3 regions of the Priestia sp. JV24 genome follow, and region 1 is predicted to be linked to each of the others. Evidence: riboswitches for the same ligand, from Rfam matches in the RefSeq annotation. Region 1 holds a riboswitch; each other region holds the start of a gene.
The links. A riboswitch is a leader RNA that binds a small molecule or an ion and turns the genes downstream of it on or off. The one in region 1 is predicted to bind ZMP and ZTP.

Region 1 (8,087 bases):
TAAAGTAAAAGGATCAAACGGGTTTCGAGGAGGACCCGCTTATTATATGGAAAAAGGGTTAAATAAAAGGTGGATGGGCGGGCTATTTGCTGTACTCATTACACTATCATTTGGCCTGGTGTTTAACGCTGTGCAGTCTAATACGATTACGCTAGCATTTGAGAACTCTTTTGGAACGAGCCGATTGTTGGTTGGGATTATTATGACAGTTATATTTGCGGTAATTATTTTTGGCGGAATCAAACGCATCGCCAAGATATCGGAATACATCGTGGTCGTATTAGCCGTTTTATACATTGGAATGGCTCTGTTCATTATCTTTAAAAATATTGATCAAATGCCGGCGGTTCTATCGCTAATTGTGAAAAATGCATTTGGATTTGAACAGGCGCTTGGGGGGTCAATTGGTGCAACGTTAATCAACGGAGTAAAGCGCGGACTGTTTTCCAATGAAGCAGGAATGGGAAGTGCTCCCAACGCCGCGGCAACTGCAGTGACGAGTCATCCAGTTAAACAAGGTCTTATCCAAGCATTTGGTGTCTTGACGGATACACTCGTGATTTGTACAAGCACAGCATTTATCGTTCTCTTATCCCCCGCCTATAAGCAGGGACTAAGCGGCATTGAACTAACGCAAGCTTCTCTTAGTACCCATATTGGCTCTTGGGCATCAGGGTTTTTAGCTATCATGGTATTTCTATTTGCTTTTAGTACGTTAATTGGCAATTATTATTATGGAGAAACGAATATTGAGTTTTTAAATTCAAATAAGTTGTGGCTTTGGTCTTATCGTGTAGGTGTTTTAGCGATGGTTATTTTTGGATCGATCGCTCAGCTTCAGCTTGTATGGAATTTGGCAGACTTATTTATGGGGATGATGGTAGTCGTGAACTTGATTGCTATTTTTCTATTATCGAAAGTGGCATTTTCCGCCTTGCATGACTATACTCAGCAAAAAAAGGAAGGAAAAAATCCAGTCTTTTATAGAGATGCGTTAGAAAACAATCAAAATATCGAATGTTGGGAAAGAGAATCTACTTCACTCCCTTCTGAAAAAGAGAATATTATCTAAAAAAAGTTCAGCCAATTGGCTGAACTTTTTTATGCGTTTTTCTTTAATTCAGTTTGCGGAGTGCTTTTAGAAAACAATGTTTCTTTCACGCCGTTATTTGCTGCTTTTGTTTTGGCCGAAAAGATTGGATTTAAAATAACAACTACGAGTAAGTTAGATAATAATCCCCAGAACCCTTCATAAAGACCAAATGAATTTCCTGTGGCATGTACGGTAAACGTTACAACCAGCCCTACTACTAATCCAGCAATCGTACTTTCTTTCGATTGATTTCTCCAGAACAGGCTGATAACGATAGCCGGGAAGATTTGTACCATACCGGATACCCCCAGTAACTGTAGGGAAACAAGTGCTTGAGGGAATAATAAACCGAATAAAAGTGCCAGTCCAATAACAACGAAAACCATAGAACGAGTAACCATTGTTAATGTTTTACCCTGTACATTTGGATTAATTAAATCTCTGAATATATTATTTGCAAATAAGTTAGACGCTCCGATAGCCATGATAGAACATGGAATTAATGAAGCAAGAGCAATCGTTGCATAAGCTAACCCTTGGCCAATGCCGCCATATGAATATTGAATTAAGGTTAATAATGCTAATCTAGGATCCGTCGTATCTTGAGGTAATACTTGATAAGCAATAAATCCTAAGAAGATGACTAGAATTAAAACAATATTGTAAAGCGGTAAGAAAATAGCATTTTTACGAAGCGAATCTGCACTTTTAGCAGTGAAAACACCTGTAGCAGCGTGGGCCCACATGAATAAAGCTAAAGCAGATACGAGTGATGCTGTAATAAACCATGGAATGCCTTTAGGTCCTTGTGTTGGGATCGTTAATAGCTGAGGTGCATCCTTTGCAACATTGTCGATCATGTTGCCCCAGCTTCCAAAATGCACAATTGGCAGAGAAACAACCATAAATAACATAATCGCCCATACTAAAATATCTTTAATAATTGCCGTATATGTGGGACCTTTAATTCCGCTGAAAAAGGTATAAAGAGCCACAAGAAAGAATGAAAGAATAACGACTGCTTTTACGTTAATGTAGCCAGTTCCTGCAACGCGAAGAGTATCTTGAATACCGCTAAGCTGAAGATCAATATATGGAATGAGCATCAATACACCTACTATAGCAATTAAAGAGGAGAGAAATTTACTGCTAAAACGTTCTCTGGCATAATCAGCAAGCGTAGTAAGTTTGTGCTTTTTAGCAACAGTCCAAAGCTTTGGAAGAAAAAAGTATGAAATTAAAAAGGCTAAAACAGAGTAAGGAATAGCAAAAAATGCGATGCTTCCCCCCTGATAAGCTGTACTTGTAAGACCTAGGAATGTATAAGCAGTATATAAATCTGCTCCTACTAAAAGCCAGACGAGCAGGCTTCCAAAACGTCTTCCCCCTACAGCCCACTCTTCAACTGAGCTTCTAGATGATTTGTCACGTCCCGCTATAAAGCCAATTGCGATAACGACAAGAACAATTGCTGATGTGATTAAAAGTGCGGTTAAATTTCCTTGCATTATTCAATGTCCCCCCAAGATTTTTGTAAACGATAAATGATAAATGTACACACAGGCGTTAAGAAGACCCATAAAAATAACCATAAATGCAAAAGAGGTAATCCAAAAATAATTGGATGAATGTTATTTACAAAAGGTAAAAAAGCGAATTGAGCAATAAATGGAATGATGAATAAAATAAAAATTATGAATTTTCTATTCAATTTTACTCCTCCTACTAAAAATTTATCTAACAATGTTCACTATGATAGCAAGTCTGACATGGTAAAGCAATAAGTTTTTTGAAAATTTCGTTATAATATATGGAAATTTTTTTAGAAAAACAAAAAAGAGCTTGTGATGAGAGTATATTTGAAATAATTATGAAAGAAAAAAAGGGGAATAATCTAAGCGAAGTTGTTCTTGAAGTAAAAAGAGAACGGAAAAGAAGAAATTTAGTTTTGACCGGGAAGTTTTTTTTATTTCGCCGAGATAAAGTATATTGCTATTGCATCATAAGAAAAGAATTTGTATGTTCAAATAGAGATTCATGGAAAGAATAAAACAGAGCAAATAAAAAAACTAGACAATAAGTGCTTGTCTAGTTCCACCACTCTGTCAATGGTCCTTTGTCGCCATAAACAGGATCTGTTGTAGGAATAGGTACTTGTGCAATTTCATCAAATACGTGAGGGCGATCAGTTTGTTTTCCTGTTCGTAAATTGTAATCCATGCCCTCTGGATAAGCTCCAACCACTTTAAAATCAGCAGTTGACTGCAGACGCATATGCCCTGTTCCTGCAGGAAGTACGAGCACATCACCAGCATGCACCACGATATTTTCTCCCATATGTCCACCTAGTTTTAAACGTGCAGATCCGCTAATTACACCTAGTGCTTCATGGGAATTGCTGTGGTAATGGTGAAAATCATGTATACCGCCTACCCAGCTGTTTTTCCAGTTGTGAGAATTGAAAATGCTCTCCACTTTCTCTTTCTTACTAATAAATACGTGTTCATACAACAAAACTGGAAGACGAGGGTGATTTGGAATGGTTCCGTCGTCATCAAAATAAAGAACTTTTACATTTGCATAATTCATAAGCATCCCTCTAACAATCTTTTTTCGTAATTTTCCCTGTTTTGTGCTTGCATAAACAGAGAAGTTTGCTCGAAGTACTTCATTTGTTGCGAAGTGCATGATATGTAGGTTTTAACGTTTTCCTAAAAGGAGTCTCCCACTTCAAGCGTAGCTAAGTGGTGGGCAGTTCACTTTAGTATCTTTTCTTCATATTGTATATAAGTAAAGAGTCTAGTGCAAGAATTCTATGGATATATAGCTGTTAATTCTTATTATGTAAATGAATATTATATATTAGTATAATTTTCAGAAGATAATCTGCTTGTGAAGTAAAAGAATCAAACAACAAGAAAAGTTAGGATTTTAGTTATTTTTATAATTAAAAAGAGATTTTCAGAAGGTTAATTCGTAATTTTACGAATAATTTATTATTTTTAGAAAAGTAATGTAAACATTTTGTATATTGAGTAATAGTAATGAATGTTATATACTGATAAAAAATATATTCCTATATGTGACTGGCGCAACATGGATGACCATGGGGGAGCATATAGCGTATAAGCCGCGCGCCTGGGCAAACACTTGAGAAAATTCCGCAAGTGTTTTTTTTATTTTCCTAGGGAAGAGGAGTAGATTTGGATGAGCAATATGCAAAGGAAGATGGGAACATTTGCTTTAACCATGACAGGCATAGGTTCGATTATCGGTTCAGGGTGGCTGTTTGGAGCATGGAAAGCAGCTCAAATTGCGGGACCCGCGGCTATTTTTTCATGGGTTATTGGAATGGTGGTTATTTTGACCATTGCCCTATCATATGCTGAGCTGGGCGCGATGTTTCCACAAGCAGGGGGGATGGTTAAATATCCTCAGTATTCACACGGATCATTTATTGGTTTTTTGGCTGCTTGGGCTAACTGGATTTCAATCGCTTCAACGATAACAGTGGAGGCTATTGCATCTGTGCAATATATGAGTACTTGGCCGTGGAAGTGGGCTCGCTGGACTCACGAATTGGTAGACAATGGAATTTTAACATCCAAGGGGTTGGCAGTTGCGTCTTTGTTATTATTCGTTTACTTTTTTGTGAACTATTGGACGGTAAATCTCTTTGCTAAAGCAAACTCATTTATTACGGTTGTTAAATTAATTATTCCTGGTTTAACGGCAGGGGCTTTATTTTTTGCTGGTTTTCATAGTGGAAACTTTTCAAGTGAGCATGGGGTTGCCCCTTATGGGTGGGCCAGTGTTTTAACGGCAGTGGCAACATCAGGTATTGTGTTTGCATTTAATGGGTTTCAAAGTCCTGTAAATATGGCAGGAGAAGCAAAATCACCTAATAAATCGATTCCGATAGCTGTAATTGGTTCAATTTTTATTGCAGGAATTGTATACATTATATTGCAAATTGTCTTTATCGGAGCAGTAAGTCCGTCATCAATTGCTGATGGATGGAATCATTTGAATTTTAATTCTCCTTTTGCTGATTTAGCGATTGCGCTTGGAATTAACTGGCTAACAATTGTGTTATACGCAGACGCATTTGTTTCTCCTTCCGGCACAGGTGCTACATATACGGCAACTACTTCTAGAATGTTATACGGGATGCAGCAAAATGGATACTTGCCAAAGATATTTGGTACTCTTCATCCACTTTACAATGTCCCGCGCCCAGCTATGTGGCTAAATTTAGCAGCTTGCTTCTTGTTTCTCTTTTTATTTAGAGGATGGGGTGTCTTAGCAGAAGTGATCTCAGTAGCGACGCTTATCTCTTATATTATGGGTCCTGTAGCGCTTATAACATTAAGAAAAACGGCTTCACACTTTTACCGTCCATTTTATTTAAAAGGGGCATCAGTTATTGCGCCATGCGGCTTCGTTTTTGCTTCCTTGACGCTTTACTGGGCAAGGTGGCCACTTACAGGTGAAGTGATCTTTATTATGGCAATTGGCCTGCCTGTTTATTTTTATTACCAAGCGAAAAATAAATGGGTGGGCTTTAAAAAAGAATTTTTAACCGGGGCTTGGATGCTTATCTATTTAGCGTGCATGATTTTTATTTCCTACATAGGAAGCGAAAAATTCGGAGGCAAAAATATTTTGCCTTTCGGATGGGATATGCTAGTGATTGCTTGCGTATCATTAGCTTTTTATTACTGGGGAATTAAAAGTGGCAAATCTAACCGATATATGAAAGAAGCTGAACAAATCAATCAAGAAAATTTTAAATCTAAATAAAAAAACACGAGCCCGTGCTCGTGTTTTTTTATTTAGAGGAGTGGAGAATTTAGACTTAGTTTTTATCAAAATATTGTAAAAAATATAGATTTTAAGGTTTAAGTATTTATACAGAGGGAACCTTTATTTGGGATAAAGTTCTAAAAAAACAAAATAAAGGGGATTAGGCAGCTGTGAAAAAAATGAATGTTTTGGCTTTAGCTTTTGTACTTACGCTAGTATTAGCGGCTTGCAACAATTCTAAGGAAACGGGAGGATCCACGTCGGCTAAAAATAAGGCGATTGAAGCATCCATTGACAGCGCTTCTTACATTTTAGTAGATAGTGATGAAGGAGCTACAAGTGAAGAAAAAGGGCTGTTGAAAGTTGATTTAAAAGTGAAAAATGTCTCCAAAAACAGTATATCTTTATCGGATTACGACGGTGTGTATTTATACGAAGGAGATGAACAGCTGTCTCCAAAAACGGGAGTGAACAGTCGTGAGCTTGGACTAGAAAGCAGTGCATCTGACAAGATTGGCGCTGGAAAACAAAAAAAATTAACGTTTGTCTTTGAAGTCAAAAAAGATAAAAAGTACAAAATTGGGCTTCAGCCAAAATCATCTGATTATGATGAAGAAATTGACGAAGTGACATTAACACTGGATACGAAAAAATACGCGAAAAGCTATAATAAACTGCAAGATCCAGAAAAAGCTCTGCAAGCTTATACAGAAGTCCTTTACTTAAACAAAGAAAACGTAGACTATGATAAATATGTAACAGCAGACAAAACAGCTGTCATAGAAGAACAGAAAAAAGCGTTTAATGAGGAATTAAAAGGTGCGTTTTCTAACAGTTTAACCGACAAAGCAAAAAAAGATTTTTTTAACATGTATAAAGATGTTTTAAAAGAAAAAGCAAGCGTGAAAACAAATGTGATTGCGAATGCAAATAATAAAGCCGTAGTAGAAGTGGAGTACACTACTCTTAATTTATCAGACTTATATTCATACGTATCGCAGCTTAAGCGAGCATATACAGATGAAACGAAAGATTACGATACAGAACACTCTGAAGAGTTTGCGGCTTCTAAATTCAAAGATATTGTAAATGAATTAGAAACGAAAGAAGGAAGTCGTCCCCTACGAATTTTTATGGTGAAAGAAGATGGGAAATGGACTGTAAAGTCAAGTGACCTATACAGTGATTCGTTAGGTAAAACGTTTGGATCAAGCTATATTCGGTAGACAAAAAAGAGAAGAATTTTTCTTCTCTTTTTTGTTTTCTGTAAATAAATCAACGAGTTTTTGTAAAGCTAAATTTATCAAAATATGCTAGTATAGGTTCATTCATTCTTTTATTCTTATTATGATAGGCATCAATGGAGGTTCTTACTAATGAAAGCAAATTATTGTAAAGATACAAAGGCCGTTCGAACGAGCCGCATTTTTCCTAATGATATTAATAATCACAATACGTTATTTGGCGGAAAGTTAATGAGTGATATTGATATGATTGCGTCCATTTCAGCTTATCGTCACAGTCGTACAGAGTGTGTAACAGCTTCAGCAGACTCTATTCATTTTCTGCACCCTATTACGCCTCAGGATTCTGTATGTTTGGAGTCATACGTATCATGGACAGGTCGCTCATCCATGGAAGTGTTTGTGAAAGTGATTAAAGAAAATTTAAAAACCGGGGAGCGTCAAATTGCAGCCACATCATTTTTAACTTTTGTGGCAATGGATGATGATGGAAAGCCCCGTGCAGTACCGGAGCTTATTCCAGAAACAGAAGAAGAAAAATACCTGTTTCAAACGGGGGCAGATCGCGCTGCCACGCGTAAACAAGTGCGTAAAAAAAGCAATGAACTAGCCTCAGTATTGGATTTAGGACAACCTTGGTAGCATAAAAGAGAGGCCGAGACAAAAGTATTTTAGCTCAAATGAAAAACGAACCAGTGATCAACATGTTTGATTAGTGGTTCGTTTTTTTTTGTTATGGTGAACGTAGGTTTCATCTGTTTCGTTCCTTCTAGCAGTTGATTGGAGGGCAAGAGGAAGACTAAGGGGGAAAAGGGAAAGAGACGAGGAGGCTCATCGGCGGCCAGCGGAAAGCAAAGTCTTGCACAGTAATCAACTGCGGTGTCACAAGCGGTTCAGCTTATGTATCCCATTTGTTCGTCTTTAGATTGGATTCATTTAGTTAT
Region 2 (8,087 bases), on a different contig from region 1:
ATCTAGTTCTTCTTCATTCAAAAAACCAATCATTTTGTTTGTTTTCCCTTTAATTATGGCAGCACCCGCAAATTTGATTTCTCCATTTGCTGATACTATATTTTGCAACAGAAAACTAGACCGTGATTGGATCTTGCTCTCCAGTTTAATAAGCGGCATAGGAGGTAAAATTCTCGTTGTTCGATAGGGGTTTTCTACCATTGCAGACAAACGAAATGCTGGGATCTCTCCTGCTGTTTTTGATTCGAGTGTGTCGCTTGCTCTTCCTTTACTAATAAACATCAGACAACTTGGTCTAAAATCATTGTCCCGAAGACTTTGATCCACTAATTGTTCCAAACTATACGATCGTGCAAGGGCCTCACCGATAACCATCACTTTCATATGGGGACTAGTTAAGGAGTATCACTTCTTAAAGATAATTCACGAAGCATTTGAAAAGCAGAATCTCCTGTTTCAGACACATTCACATAAGATTTCTGTTGAGGACCTCCTTGTTTAGTGGTTGAACTTGCCACTTGTGGGGTGATAAGTTGATAGGTTGACGTAATCAGGTTCTTTCTCGCATATCCCCCTCCTTGTTCCTCAAATTCTTTTTCAATCATGGACTCCTTCCCCTTATCGAGCGCCACACCTACCCCTAAACTTCTTTCTTCAATTTCATGACTACTCCAGCAGCCCGTCAGAGGAACGAGCAAAAAAACAGAGAGAAAAACCAATAAGAACTGTACGTGATTAAAGGTTTGTTTCATACTTTCTCCCCTTTACTTTTGAAATAATGAGAAGCAGCAGCGGCAAAAAGCCAAATAAAACTAAGGCAGCGTTGCCAACCATATCCCCTACTTTAAATACATCATTGATGTTTTTGGGGATCATGGAAATAAGATAAATAACGGGAAGCACGCCATACATAAATGGATGAATGTTCTTTTGGAAAAGTTGAGATAGTCCTAATGAAGCAGCGTAATGGTTAACAGTAAAAGAAGTAAACATTTGCATAATCCATACCACCAGCAACAGAGAATCAAAGCGTTCAAATATTAACCCAGTTAATTCATAACTTCTTATTAAATCAAGCGTAGGCCACGTTCTCGTAACCACTCCATCTACTGAGAACGCTCCGATAACCATCACGACGGTAATAACATAAAGAAGTAAAGGAATCGCAGTACCAATCAGTACAGCTTTTACTGCTTTGTTTGGTTCTTTCATGAATGCCAATATTAAAAGCATGATTTCAGGACCCGTGAATGCAAGAGCAGTTGTTTTTATGCCTTTTAGCACCGGTGTGATACCTAAACCTAGTACCGGGCGCAGATTGTCTACTTCAAATATTTTGATACTCATAAAGGCAACAAGTAAAAAAAGAATAACCGTAATAGGTAATATAATCTCAAATAGACGAGCGATTGGATTTATCCCCCCTCTGATTAGGTAGAGACTTGCCCACATAAAGGGCATAATAATAGCCCATTTAGGGGTTCCTTCCAACAATAGATATCCTGTTACTTCTGCCAATGAACGGGCATGAAACCCACCAAGTACTAAAAAATAACCTATTATGAAGAAACTAAATAACTTGCCCATCCATTTCCCTACAATTTCTTGGCTGTATTGATAAAAGGTTTTTTCAGGGAAGCGTTGACTTAATTTCACCATAATTACTCCTGCTATCATGGCAATTATTCCGCCTAAAATAACACTTAACCAAACATCTGGTGTTTTTACTTGTTCCGCAACTGTCCGGGGCAAGGTAAGAATTCCTGTTCCAAGTATAAAATTGATAACAACTACAGTTGCTTGAGGTGTCGTAATACGATCGTTTGAATTGATCATTACCCACAGTTCACTTCCTTTCATCATAAGCTACCCTTTTCGTAAGGCTGTTTCAATTAGGATTCTGCTGAAAAATCAGCCATCAATGATGACAAAATATGTTTATCAATAAGATCTTTATCTGATGGCCCTTCAACGAAGACAATACATGCTCGAATGCCGGTACGTCCTATAATAAACTCCCTAAAATGAACTTCAGAGTTATGACCAATTTCTTTTCTAACTTCCTTTACATTTGAATTGAAATCACGTGTAAATGGATTAGCTGAATTTTTAGATACAGATTCCTGTTTGTTTTCATTTTCACCACTCTTCCTCTGAAGTACGAGTCCAATTAAACAATCTGCAGATTATATATAGGATGAAAAATGCCATTAACGCTTGCATAAAAACTTGCCACTCTGGAAGATAGGAAACCATTGATTTCTCCATACTAATCACCCTATTTATCTTTATATTAAGGAGGATCTAGACACAAACACCCTTAAAATATCGTTATTTACTCCATGGGAAATTCTTTTATTTACCAGGTAGTATTATTCTTCAGTTTATTTCTTATACAAAGGGAACTTAATCCGATTTGAATATAGGAAAAATTTATGAAAAGAAGCCTTTGCTCTTGTTGAGCAAAGGCTTCTTTTGACGAGTGTCTTCTATATTATATTGTTTTTATTAAGATACAGATTTTAATTTCTTTGTTAAACGTAAAAAAGTTTCTTTATCTTTATTCTTTAAGGAATGATCAATTTCCTCGAGGATTTTACTTCTTTTAAAGTCATTCATCATTTGATCCAAAAACAATTCAGCCAACATTTCATCACGTAAATTTGGATCAACCCGATCCATTCCGTTAAGTACATTATTTTCCATAAAACGTCAACCCCTTTATCTTTTCTCTTTTGCAAACAGTATTCCCTTTTGAACTCTTTTTATGCAAGGTTGATAGATGAAGTGAGATATAGAATAATATGTAATATGCGTAATTACCCTCCTATATTCTTTTTAGATATTTTTCATATGTCTTCAATTAGCCGAAAAAAGATAAAAATTAAATTATGAAGATTAATGTTTTATTATCTATACTTAGCGACAACAAATAATAATTACTCATCCACAACTATTAATACATGGTTATTGATTGGATTAGCTTTGACATTAATTTTTGCATTTTTAAGTCCTAAAAATGCATGGAAAAAAATCGTACTAACCGTTGTTACAATAGCAATTGTACTATTTTTATTTATTGCTATTGCGTTTGGAATATCAGGTCTATAAAAAATACAGTTGTAATTTACATAATCATCATTTCAGGAACAAAAAAAGAATTACAGAATAGTTCCTTGTTCACTCCCCATAATCAATTAGTGTTATATGAATAGATATAATATAATAAGAACAAAAAAGGGAGAAATATCCAATATGAAAAAGCTTTTTTGGAGTTGGGGAATCCTTATTGTGGTTATTATTTCTCTAGCTGTTGGTATACCTAGAATAACAAGTAATGAAGCAAGTTCTTTGAGTTCGCCAGAAAAGAAAAAGCAAGTGAAACAACTTGAAAAAGAGTTTCATCAATGGTCACTTAGACCACTGGATAAATTCATGGTGCAAGGTTATGAGGTTAAACCCAATGGACACCAATGGGACTCAGTAAAACAAAATTCAGTTAAAAATTACCGTGTTACCTATTACACATTTTTTGGAATCCGTTATGTAGAAGGGGAAATGGGGAGTTAGTAGAACGAGAGGTAAATTTTTATGATTAAAAAATATGTACTGACTATATTGCTATCCTCAATTTGCTTATCTTTATTGTATTTAATTACTGAATACGGAGTGGAAGATCTTGTTTCACCTGCATTGCCAGTTAGCATAATTATAAGCACAGTAGTTTACGTCATTTTATATACAGTTTTTGGACTACCTACATCCCTGCTTTTAACTAAAAAGTTACCCAGATTCAGTATAATAAGTTTACTGTGCTATTTATTGATATCTTCTATTGTTTACTATATTTTTTATACTTTAACATATAACCTGACTTCATTTATAAAAAACTATGAGGTCTATATTTATATAGTTAGTACATCAATCATTTATTGGTTTTGGGACACTATTCTAGTCTCAAAACCTAGTTAGTAAAAACAAGTATTTTTCCTATTTTCAAGTTGTATATACATATACATGGTTAGTTTACATAGTGTGCGTTCCAGGAACAAAAAACAGCCTTTGAAAGGCTGTTTTTTTCTTTGAAAAGTTATTTATTAGATTAAAATATAATTTTCTTTACTTCTTTTAATGTAACGAATCTGCCGCCTAGAATATTATTATGATGTTCTACTATTTTTGAAGCTGAAAGCACAGCCGTATCAAATGTGCTATGAGCATCTTTTACTAAGATATTCTCGTTATACCCTAAGCTATATGCTCTTCTACAAGTAGTATCTAAACAAAATTCAGTTTGCATCCCTGCAATGACTAATTTTCCAATTTCAAGTTCCTGAAGTTTTTTATGTAGAGTTGTTTGATAAAATGCGTCCCAAGAAGATTTTTGAATAACTATGTCTGTTGGTAAGGGGCTAACATCACGATGGATTTCCCATGTGACTTTTCCTTCACTAAGCATACTATTATAACTAGGGTCTGTATGCTGGATATAGATAATTGGTACATTAGATTGGTGCGCTTTTTCCCTTAGATAAGTAATATTTTGAAGCACTTGCTGTTCATTCCATAAAGGTCCACCTTCATAAGAAAACATGATGTTTTGAACATCGATAAGCAACAAAGCTGTTTTTTTACTCATTTCATTGTATCCCCCTATTGATTTTTGTGGTAAAAAATCCAAAATAATATTATATCAAATTAAAATCTTATATTATATAACTCGAACTTACGAAATCTATCCTTCTTCGAAATGTATATAATATGAACCCATAACCAATATAATACTGCTTCTAGGAAGTGTATATACTTAAATAAAAATCTTATTTTTAATTCACCAATCTAACATAAATGTTAAAATATGTATAAAAGAGTGGAGGAGAATTACATATGAGAAAAGATTTCAGCAATCCGGCTTTAATTATTATCGATATTCAAAGGGCTTTTGAAGATGAAAAGTGGGGGATAAGAAATAACCTCAATGCTGAAGACAATGTTCAAGTCCTTTTAAAAACATGGAGAGAAAAGAAATACCCAATTATACATATTCAGCACTTATCCGATAACGACCATTCGATTTTTCATCCTAGTAAACCAAGTTCAGATTTTAAAGATGTTGCAGTCCCAGCTGAAAATGAACCAATCTTTAAAAAGAAAGTAAATAGTGCATTTATAGGTACTGGACTGGAAAAACATTTAAAAGAAAACCAAATAGAAAAGGTTGTAATAGTAGGGTTAACAACTCCACATTGTGTCTCAACTACTACTCGAATGAGTGGTAAATTCGGATTCGAAACGTACTTAGTATCAGATGCAACAGCTGCATTTGCAATAAAAGGGGCAGACAATACGTATTATTCAGCTGAACAAATACATAACGTGTCACTAGCTACTTTAGACAATGAGTTTGCTACAGTTTTAACCACAAAAGAATTACTCCAAAATTTAGCCGAAGAAATAAAGGCTTAATACTTTTGTTTTAACTATATACGATATACAGAGTTAGTTAACCCCACACAAATTATTGAAAAGGTCATAAAAGAGCCAGTTCCCTTATAAGGTCTTGGCTCTTTTGGGCTAATTATATTTAATTCATACCTCAATGATGGAATACACGTATGCCTGAATGCGCCATGATCATTCCATATTCATTTGCTGCCTGTGTAACTTGTTCATCTCGTAAAGAATTTCCTGTTTGAACCACATACTTAACGCCAGTTTGAGCTGCACGATCGATATTATCACGGAAAGGTAGAAAAGCATCAGATGCATAGGAAACGCCTTTTAATCCTTTTAGCCATTCTTGTTTTTCACTCTTACTTAGCCTAGCAGGGACCTCTTCAAAACACTGTTTCCATTGTTCATTTTCTACCTCAGTAATATCATCATTCAGCCATCCATCAATTGCATTGTTCACTTCTACACGAGAAATGCCTTCTTTGAATTTCATGTTAAGGACCCTTGGATGTTGCCTTAGCCACCAGTTATCAGCTTTTTCAGCTGCCAACCTTGTACAATGAATACGAGACTGTTGTCCAGCACCAATTCCAATTGTTTGGCCATCTAAGGCGAAGCAAATAGAGTTTGATTGTGTATATTTCAATGTAATAAGAGCAACAAGAAGGTCTCTCTTTGCATGATCAGGGATATCACATTGAGTCGTAACAATATGATTAAAAACTTCTTTCCCAATCTGTACATCATTTCTTTGTTGTTCTAGCGTAATGCCAAATACCGTTCTTTTTTCAATTGGATCAGGTACATAGTTTGGGTCAATCTCTAAAATAAGATATTTTCCTTTCTTTTTCTGTTTCAAAATCTCTAATGCTTCTTGAGTGTAGCTTGGTGCAACAATCATATCAGAAACCTCTGTTTTGAGGAGAGTAGCTACAGTTATATCCACTTCATCACTAAAAACAGCACAATCTCCAAATGAAGACATCCTATCTGTCCCACGTGCTCTTGCATAAGCAATCGCTAAAGGAGACAAATCTAAGCCTTCAACAAAATAGGATTCAGTAAGTGTCTCATTTAGTGGAGTATACACAGCTGCACCTGCTGGACTTACATGTTTAAAAGATGTAGCTGCAGGTTGACCAGTGGCCTGTTGAAGCTCTCGAACCAATTGAAAAGCATTTAATGCATCTAGAAAGTTAATATAACTCGCTTCTCCATTTAAGATTTTAATAGGTGTGTTTTCTGCATTGTAAACTTTTGCTTTACTTTGATTTGGATTCATTCCGTACCGTAAACCAATCTCTTTCACTTAAAAAATCCCCTTTCTAAATAAAAAAAGTATTTGAACTCATGTTCAAATACTTTGCCCAGGCGTACGGCCGTTATCTATGTGCTTCCTCATGGTTCTCCATGTTTACGCCAGTAACACATAGTCTGTTTTATAAGAAAATTGTACATAATAAAAGTCATTTTAACAATAACTTTATCCAAATTTTTCTTTTTTGATTATATATCATATATAAATCTAATTTACATAACAGGTATTTTCGGGACAAATCTACTCATGCAATATCCTATTGCAAAGTTGCTATGTAAAGGTTGCATAGCTCTTGAAACCTTTGAACAAACTACCTAAGACGCTGCGAAGCTTCTAATTGGAAATCCTCACTACTTTCTTTAGTTCACAACATGCTTCATGAGAAGACTACTGATTCCTGTTCAGTAGTTTTTTCGTTTTTCAACCTGTATACTCTACACAAAGTTAGTTAACATAATGTCTCTTCCGGTACACATATAAAAAACGAGTCCTTTATACATAAAGACTCGTTAGCTTTTCCATTTTCTCATTTATGTATTTTTTTTATACATCATTGATACACCTGTCTTTTTATTAAAAGGACGAGCCACATCGATGTATAACAAATGTATCTTTTATACATTTGTTATCTTTAAAAATTTAAAATTTAATCCTCTACAAGTTCGAATACCTCTGTAAATATTTTCATAAAGTAAACCTCTAACAAATCACCCAATTTACTGCCCAGCTTTAGATATTCATTATCAGCTTGTTCTAGGACATTGCAAAAATCTTCTTCTGCTATTTCGTCATTTTCTAAAGCTTTATATAAGTTCCACAACTTTTCACCATATTCTTGCTCAATCAGTGAATAATCATGAGCATTAATGTCTTCAAGAATACTCGTCAATTCCCTAAAGTAATTATCTACACCTATCTCATCTATATACCATGAAGACCAATCAAATAGTTTTTCATGTCCCCCACTCTCAAGTTCAGAATAATAATCAAAAACTATATATACTTTATTGGCAACCTGGTTTTCCGTTGGAAATTTGTATTCCCCCATCAAATCGACAACCGCATTCCAGATATCATCAGCTTTCAATATTTTACTTTTGTTTAATTTATATTTCAATGACTAGATCCTCCACAAATATAATAAGATATCCTCTGTACCAATTGTAACAGAATATTTATCTAAAAATATTGTTGTTAGAAATGCCACCTATCTAAACTATTGAATTTAAAGTCCGTAAAAGTACACCTTTGCGAACCAAACTAAAGCTCCATTAGCGAACAGTTTTCGGTATTCGAAAAAGTATAAAAACACTAT
Region 3 (8,087 bases), on a different contig from region 1:
TACAAATATCATTTGTGAATTCAACGGGATCACTAATAGATAAGCCTTCAATTAAAAGAGCCTGATTATATAATAGATTTGTATAAAGGTCTAATTTTGCTTTATCATTTTCAAGTGCTTCTTTTAAAGAAGCGAACACATCGTGATTTACGTTAATTTCTAGCACTTTTTCTGCTTTTACATGCTGATTGTCAGGCATAGCACTTAAAATTTTCTCCATTTCAATCGTTACTTCACCATCAGCTGATAAGCAAACGGGATGTGTTTTTAAACGTTTAGACGCGCGCACATCTCCTACTTTTCCCGCCAAAGCTTTCTTCATATAGTTAAATAGCTCTTTATTCTCTTTTTCCTCAGACTCATTGAGCTGTTCTTCTTCTGATTCAATCCCCAAGTCACTGCTTGAAACAGATTTAAATTCTTTTTCTTCATACGTCATTAACATTTTAATCGCAAATTCATCGATATCCTCTGTGAAATACAGAATTTCGTATCCTTTATCTGCAACCAATTCTGCTTGAGGAAGTTTTTCAATTCGGTCGTACGATTCACCTGATGCATAATAGATATACTTTTGATCCTCAGGCATGCGCGATACATACTCATCTAGTGTTACGAGCTTTTTCTCTGTAGAAGAATAGAATAAAAGCAGGTCTTTTAACAAGTCTTTGTTGCTGCCAAAATCACTGTAAACGCCGTACTTCAGCTGGCGGCCAAATGATTCATAAAACTTCTCGTACTTTTCACGTTCGTTTTTAAGCAAGCTTTTTAATTCATTTTTGATTTTCTTGCCGATGTTTTTGGCAATCAGCTGAAGCTGGCGGTCTTGCTGCAAAATTTCACGTGAAATATTAAGAGATAAATCTTCAGAATCTACCATACCTTTTACAAAGCTAAAGTAATCCGGAAGAAGATCTGCACATTTATTCATAATTAAGACGCCGTTTGAGTAGAGTTCAAGTCCTTTTTCAAATTCTTTTGAGTAGTAATCAAACGGACTATTTTCTGGAATAAATAAAATAGCATTGTAGCGAATCGTTCCATCCACGTTAATATGAAGGTGAGTGAGCGGTTTATCAAATCCATAGCGTTTTTCTGAATAAAACTGCTCATAGTCTTCTGAAGTCAATTCATTTTTATTTTTCTTCCAGATCGGTACCATACTGTTGATAACTTGTTCTTCTGTATAATCTTCTAGCTCGTTATCAGAACCTTCTTTAGGACGTTTTTCCGTTATGTCCATTTTAATCGGGTAGCGGATAAAGTCTGAATACTTTTTAATGATCTCTTTTAAACGATATTCTTCTAGATACTCATCATATGTTTCATCTTCTGTATTTTCTTTAATTTTTAAAATGATTTGAGTTCCAACCGTTTCTTTTTCGCACCGCTCGATTGTATAACCATCAGCACCAGTAGATTCCCATTTATAGGCTTTATCGCTGCCTAAAGCTTTACTAATCACTGTTACGACATCTGCTACCATAAACGCTGCGTAAAACCCAACGCCGAATTGGCCGATAATCGTGTGCCCGTCCTTTGTTTCATTTTCGTTTTTAAACGCAAGAGAGCCGCTTCTCGCAATTGTGCCCAAGCTGCTTTCAAGCTCTTCTTGCGTCATGCCAATTCCAGTATCCGTAATGGTTAAGGTACGGTCAGCTTTATCTGGTGTTACTTTTATGTAGTAGCTTTCTTTGTTAAAATGCAAGGAGTCGTCTGTTAAAGCTTTGTAATAAATTTTATCGATTGCATCACTTGAATTTGATAGAAGTTCTCTCAAAAATACTTCTTTTTGAGAATAGATGGAATTAATCATCATCTCTAATAATCGCTTTGATTCAGCTTTGAATTCTTTTTTTGACATAAGAAATTCTCCTTTCCAAATAGGGCTTATAAAACAATTAGCACTTGAGTGGATAGAGTGCTAATCACTCTTCTTGTTTAACATGTATTAGGGTATTTGTCAATACATTAGGAGATTCATCAAAGAGATTAAAAATTAGACTGAAAAAAGCAAACTTTTAAAAAAAGGTTGAACGTTCTGAAAGAGTTTGCTAGAATATACTTAATTTCAAAGACTATATGTGACTGGCGAAACGCGGATAACCGTGAGGAAGCATATAGTGACGTAGCCGTTCGCCTGGGCAGAGGTAAGGGATTAATACATATCTCTTACCTCTTTCTGTTTAGGGGGAGAGGATATAGAAGTTATCACATATGTAGGCTAAAAAACCAGACTTTTTAAAAAATTAAAAATGAAGTTCCTTTATCCAAAGGTAAAAACATGTAAAACTACGATGATAATCAGAGGAGAGTACAAAATGAGCACATTAACATTAGAAAAAGTACAAACAATCAAAACTTTAAACAACATTGCACAAAAAGGTCTAAATGTTTTTAATCAAGAAGGTTATCAAATTGACAACGACAGCGAAAATCCAGATGCGATTGTCGTGCGTAGCTTTAACATGCACAGCATGGCATTTGACCAAAATTTAAAAGCTATTGCACGAGCTGGAGCAGGGGTTAATAATATACCGGTGGACGCTTGCACGGAGCAAGGTATCGTTGTATTTAATACGCCAGGAGCTAATGCAAACGCAGTAAAAGAAATGGTTTTAACTACAATTATGGCTTCTTCTCGTAACTTATTTGCTGGAGTTGAATGGACAAAAAAATTAGATGGCCAAGGTGATCAAATTCCTAAATTAGTTGAAGCAGGTAAAAAACAGTTTGTTGGAAAAGAAATCAAAGGTAAAACGTTAGGTGTTATTGGTTTAGGTGCAATTGGTGCTCTTGTAGCAAACGATGCGCTTGATTTAGATATGGACGTAATTGGTTTTGATCCATTCATTTCTGTTAATACAGCTTGGAATTTGTCTCGCAACGTACAGCGTGCAATGTCTCTAGAAGAACTATTTGCAGCATCTGACTATATTACGGTTCACGTTCCATTAACGGACGATACAAAAGGGGTTTTCAATAAAGAAACGTTCAGCATCATGAAACCGGATGTTCATATTTTGAACTTCTCACGCGGTGAGCTTGTAAACGAAGAAGATATGAAAGCTGCTCTTGAAAGTGGAAAAGTTGGACGATACATTACAGATTTCCCAAATCAAAATGTCTTGAACATGAAAAATGTTGTGCCAATTCCTCATCTAGGGGCATCAACTCAAGAATCAGAAGAAAACTGTGCGGTAATGGCAGCACGTCAAGTGAAAAATTTCTTAGAAACAGGAAACGTTAAAAACTCAGTGAACTTCCCGAATGCATCTCTTCCTTACACTGGGAAAAAACGCGTAGCTGCTTTCCATCACAACGTGCCGAATATGGTAGGACAACTTACGCAAGTATTCTCAAACTACAATTTAAACATCGCAGATATGGTGAACAGAAGCCGCGGTGAATATGCGTATACAATGATCGATATTGACAATCAAGTAAGTGACGAGATTGTGCCTGAGCTAGAAGAAAAAATCGGTCAAATTGAAGGAATTATTACAAGTCGTATTATCTAATTTGGTTCCCGTCATATTTTAGTGTTACAGCCCTAACTTAGAAAAGTTAGGGCTGTTTTTACATGGTGTTTACCTCATATCAATTCCTTCATTCTCATAGCATATAGAAATACCTTTAAAGAGGTGAACGTTTTGACAGGAGAACTGATAGGAATTTTGATAGGGTCGCTCATCGCGCTGGCAGGAACATTCATTACGTCTGTCGTAGCTATAGTGATGTCGAAAGAGCAATACAAACAAGAGCTTCGCAAAGCATTTATCCAAAAGAAAGTTGATGCCTATACCCATGTGTGTCAAGTTATTCTAGCTATAAAAAACGATTTACTTACAAAAACTGTTTCTTCAGCTGGCTTAAACTGGACGGCTCAATCTATTAACGAACTAGCAGATGTGTGTATTACGGAAGGTCTATGGATCGATGAAGAAGACAGCAAAAAGCTGGAGGTTCTGCAGAAGCAGCTTTCAAAATTTGTATTTGATGAAATAGAACTGTCTAGACATGATATTCTCACAGCCTGTTATGAAATTGTTGAATATTGTGAAAAAAAGGTAAGGATTCTTCATTCTATGACTACAAAAGAATAGGTGATTACTACTTTAAGAAGTGATAGTAGAAGTATTAAAAAAGCATCGGTCTTAACGATTGTATAAGAAGTGTATGAGCTATTTCATATTTCATACAGTTCTTAACAAACAGTAAGTGTTTATGAAAAGAACTTTGCAGCAGCATACAAAGTTCTTTTTTTATAGCTTGCGTTTTTTCGTTTGATTGTGGATATCACTCAAGAAAAACAAAGCAAGCAAAAGGATAATTCTAACTACACAAGCCATTTGAATGGTATTTAAGGATGTTGATAACTAAGGGATTAAAGCGATAATACATAAAACTAAGCTACCTAGTACAATAGCAAAACGAATAACGAATAACAAAGACGACTGTTATAGAACGAATGCCACATACAGCTGATATACTAATCACTTCTTTGTAGAATGAAATAACTTTTTTGTCCAGGGGATAAGCATGCTTAACATCTCACGTTAATGTCTACATTCACATTATCTTAAGTTTCAATTCATACTGGCTTCATATAAATTAATCATACTGAATGTATTAATGAAAGATATGAGGTGGAACAATGTTAAAAAAGCTTGTTAAACTATTTACACAAGAAACCGAGATATCTAAAGATAAAGAAGTAGATCTTCACGAAGAGAACGATTTTAACGAAGTTTGTGATGATCATTTCATTATAGATGAGTATTAGAAACCCTATAAAATGCTGCGGAATTTAAAGAATTGATTGAGTATATCCGTATAACCAGTAATTGCACAAGGGTCGTAAAGGTATACTTTTACGGCCGATTAATATTGATGAATTGCTTTTTACATGAAACAATGTGAAAAAAATGGGCATCCTAGAAGCAAAAGGAGGGGATAGAATGGGCAAAGAACCAAATGATGAAACAAGTGAAGGGCTGAATCAGCTTTTTGAAATCATCAATGCAAAAGGCGACGAGGGTGAACTTAGAGAAATTGTCAGCAGGAGCAGTGAAAAGAATAATCATAAAAATCATGAGGATCAATCGTAAAAAGAAAATAAAAAACCTCTTCATGGAAATCATGAAGAGGTCAGATGAAATAGTATTGCAACCATTCCATCCTGCAGAGTTTTAAAGTGTTTTAAACTCTTGATACGACTGGTTTTATGGAACTGATGGGATTCGAACCCACGACCCCTTGTCTGCCAGACAAGTATTCTCCCACTGAACTACAGTCCCGATTATGTAGAGCCTTTATTGCGTGTTGACTCTACTATATTTTAATACGTATGCCGCGCGTTCGCAATAGTTATTTTCAGTGTTTTCTAATTTCTTCATATGAATATTAACTTTTAAAAAAATCATTTACTTCTTGTTTATACGTATAAAAAAAACTTGGAATTTGGCTTGGTTCCAATCCTTGTGCAGCGTATTTGCTGATGGATTCGTAGTACCATTTCTGCTTTTCGAATCCTCTTTTAAAGCTATTCCAAATCGTATCTCCTTGCTGATCGTAGCTTTCTTTTAAAGACCGTAAATTGTCTAATTTGTCTGCTACAATTAAAGATTTCACTTCAAGAGAACCAGTTTTCACAATTTGAATTGTATGCTGTTTACGTTCTTCCCAGCTTTTTGATTTGTTTTCTGTATGAGCTTCAACAATCCCCGCTACCTCTAAACCAAATCTTTGTACAATTTCTTCGAGTGTTACACTTGTATCTTCTACAGCATCATGCAGATAAGCTGCTGCAATTACTTCTTCACTAAAACCTGCTTTTTCTAAAATATTACCTACGTTAATAGGATGAACAATATAAGGTGTATCAGACAGCTTGCGCATTTGGCCGCTATGAGCGTGTTCTGCATATCTACGTGCTTCTTTTATTAAAGACATCATATTCCTCCACTTTTTATTCAGTATATCTTCATATTATTAGTATAAACGAATATAGCTTTCCTCACTTTATAAAATTGCAAAAATTCATTTCTTATAATAAGGGAAGGCTACCAAAATCCCTTCTTATTGTAGTTTTTTTATAAAGCCTAATATCTATTTAATAGGCCTGTATCAGTTGCCATTTCCTTTTTTATTCATAGTTTGTATGAAGGAGTGATAGCAATGCAAAACCGTAATAGTCAAAATATTAAGGTCATTGATGTTTCTCATCACAACGGAACAATTGATTGGGCAAAAGTGGCGTCGGATGGTGTAAAAGGCGCGTATATTAAATTAACAGAAGGTACAACCTTCTTAGATAAAAAATCATATGATAATTATATAGGTGCAAAAAATGCAGGTCTACGTGTAGGCTTTTATCACTTTGCTCATGCTGATAATGATCCCATTGCAGAAGTTAATTTCTTTTTAAATAAATTAGGCAGCATGAAGGTTGATTTGCCTCATTGCTTAGATTTGGAAGAAAATAAAGGGAAAACAAAAGCGCAGGTCACAGCCTTTGCAGTTAGATGGATGGAGTATATTGAAAGGAAAACAAGCATTACGCCTATTCTTTACACGGGGTATAGTTTTATTAAATCCAATTTTACAAGCGCTGTGGCAAGATATCCGCTATGGATAGCTCGTTACAGTGGAAGTAACCGTTCTAAGGGATTTGTTAACCCAGGTGATACGGCGATTTGGGATAGATGGTCTATGTTTCAATATACAGATCAAGGAAAAGTAAACGGGATTAAAGGCAATGTTGATATCAATGAAATGAATCTGGATTTCTTTAATAGTATTAATACAGGCGTGACGGTGGTGGAAAATAATAAGCCATCAGCACAATTGCAGCAAGGTGATAGCGGACTAGCTGTAAAAGAACTGCAGCAAAACTTAATTAGATTAGGATTTGAACTTTCCCAGCAAGGAACCGATGGTCAATACGGCAGCGAAACTGTTGCAGCTGTTAAAGCTCTTCAGGAAAAGTATGGATTAACGTCAACCGGAAAAGCTGATGAGAAAACATTAGCTAAAATGATGGAACTCCTTAAAGGTGTAAGTAATCCTATAGAAGAATCGTTACCAAAGGTTACTTCACTCGGAGATAAATATTCTTTTCAAGTAAAAGCGAAGAAGGATATTGGAGTCTACAAATATGCGAATATAACAGAGAATTTTAGAACTATAAAAAAAGGCACGGTATTTAGCGTATATGGCTATACGAATGCAGCATGGGCTGTTCCAGGCGGATTTGTGCAAATGAAAGACGTAGAACCTATCCCAATTACAATTAAAACAGGCGGATTAAGTAAAGACATGGAAACAGAGTTTCGTGCTTTCTTAAAAAATGAAGGAATTGACAGTGAATTACACGTACATGCAATAGGTAATCCGTCAGCTGAACTCACAGCAGCTGGACTGGATTTGGTAAAAGTTAAACAGTTTTTAGATAAAAAAGGCTGGTACTACAAGCAATAAACTCCCGCTCCGAAGAGCGGGGGTTTATTTTGGTATTTTGTAAAAAAAGAATAGCAGAGATCAATTAAGTAATTAAAATATGTTCTAAATAACAAAACAGGTGGTAACAAAAAAGTTTCTATGTATAGTTCACCTCTAACAGTCATATTTTTAGTCAACGGCTCATGGAGGGTGAATGAATATGAAAAATACGCAGATTCGAATTGAAACACTATCCTATCACTATGAAAACATTATGGTGAATGATGAAGTAGAGCGTGCGATAAAAAGTATCGAAGTGACGTATCGAGCATATAAACATAACCACGTTTTAAACGGACATGTAGTACTTTCAGGAGAAGAGATTTACGATCTTCAGCAGCTGACTCACGCAGTGGCTGGAAAAATAAAAGCAGAATTAGAAACTACATAAAAAAGCGCCTTTCTTTAAATCTTAAACCAAGATTAAAGAAAGGCGCTTTTTTATTAATTAAATTGCAAAAAGAAGAAATTAAAGTATGTTCTAAATAAAATATATAAATAAAAAACATATCCTCTAAGAGAATTCCTTAAAGCGTACACATTATCTTTGCATTGTGAACTTTGTCTCTTTTACCACTACTTTT

Region 2: another riboswitch for ZMP and ZTP. It lies ahead of OK414_RS15135 (phosphoribosylaminoimidazolecarboxamide formyltransferase); the one in region 1 lies ahead of OK414_RS03960 (APC family permease).
Region 3: another riboswitch for ZMP and ZTP. It lies ahead of OK414_RS12350 (phosphoglycerate dehydrogenase); the one in region 1 lies ahead of OK414_RS03960 (APC family permease).

What each region holds. Positions count from the first base shown of each region.
Region 1 is NZ_JAPCIN010000010.1:208,339-216,425, forward strand. Features, by position in the region: gene OK414_RS03940 (alanine/glycine:cation symporter family protein) at 1-1,072, shown strand, start outside; gene OK414_RS03945 (sodium:solute symporter family protein) at 1,102-2,601, opposite strand; gene OK414_RS03950 (DUF3311 domain-containing protein) at 2,601-2,804, opposite strand; gene OK414_RS03955 (cupin domain-containing protein) at 3,182-3,781, opposite strand; ZMP/ZTP riboswitch at 4,166-4,244, shown strand; gene OK414_RS03960 (APC family permease) at 4,301-5,896, shown strand; gene OK414_RS03965 (DUF5105 domain-containing protein) at 6,079-7,125, shown strand; gene OK414_RS03970 (acyl-CoA thioesterase) at 7,276-7,785, shown strand.
Region 2 is NZ_JAPCIN010000020.1:27,270-35,356, forward strand. Features, by position in the region: partial or broken gene OK414_RS15105 (Ger(x)C family spore germination protein) at 1-752, opposite strand, end outside; gene OK414_RS15110 (spore germination protein) at 736-1,863, opposite strand; gene OK414_RS15115 (IDEAL domain-containing protein) at 2,509-2,706, opposite strand; gene OK414_RS15120 (hypothetical protein) at 3,256-3,570, shown strand; gene OK414_RS29975 (UPF0715 family protein) at 3,592-3,972, shown strand; gene OK414_RS15125 (cysteine hydrolase family protein) at 4,103-4,639, opposite strand; gene OK414_RS15130 (cysteine hydrolase family protein) at 4,888-5,466, shown strand; gene OK414_RS15135 (phosphoribosylaminoimidazolecarboxamide formyltransferase) at 5,597-6,763, opposite strand; ZMP/ZTP riboswitch at 6,813-6,891, opposite strand; gene OK414_RS15140 (hypothetical protein) at 7,419-7,889, opposite strand.
Region 3 is NZ_JAPCIN010000015.1:592,352-600,438, forward strand. Features, by position in the region: gene htpG (molecular chaperone HtpG) at 1-1,864, opposite strand, end outside; ZMP/ZTP riboswitch at 2,075-2,153, shown strand; gene OK414_RS12350 (phosphoglycerate dehydrogenase) at 2,322-3,521, shown strand; gene OK414_RS12355 (hypothetical protein) at 3,645-4,106, shown strand; gene OK414_RS12360 (hypothetical protein) at 4,962-5,111, shown strand; tRNA gene OK414_RS12365 (tRNA-Ala) at 5,229-5,300, opposite strand; gene OK414_RS12370 (HD domain-containing protein) at 5,407-5,955, opposite strand; gene OK414_RS12375 (GH25 family lysozyme) at 6,181-7,482, shown strand; gene OK414_RS12380 (hypothetical protein) at 7,664-7,894, shown strand; gene OK414_RS12385 (DMT family transporter) at 8,045-8,087, opposite strand, start outside.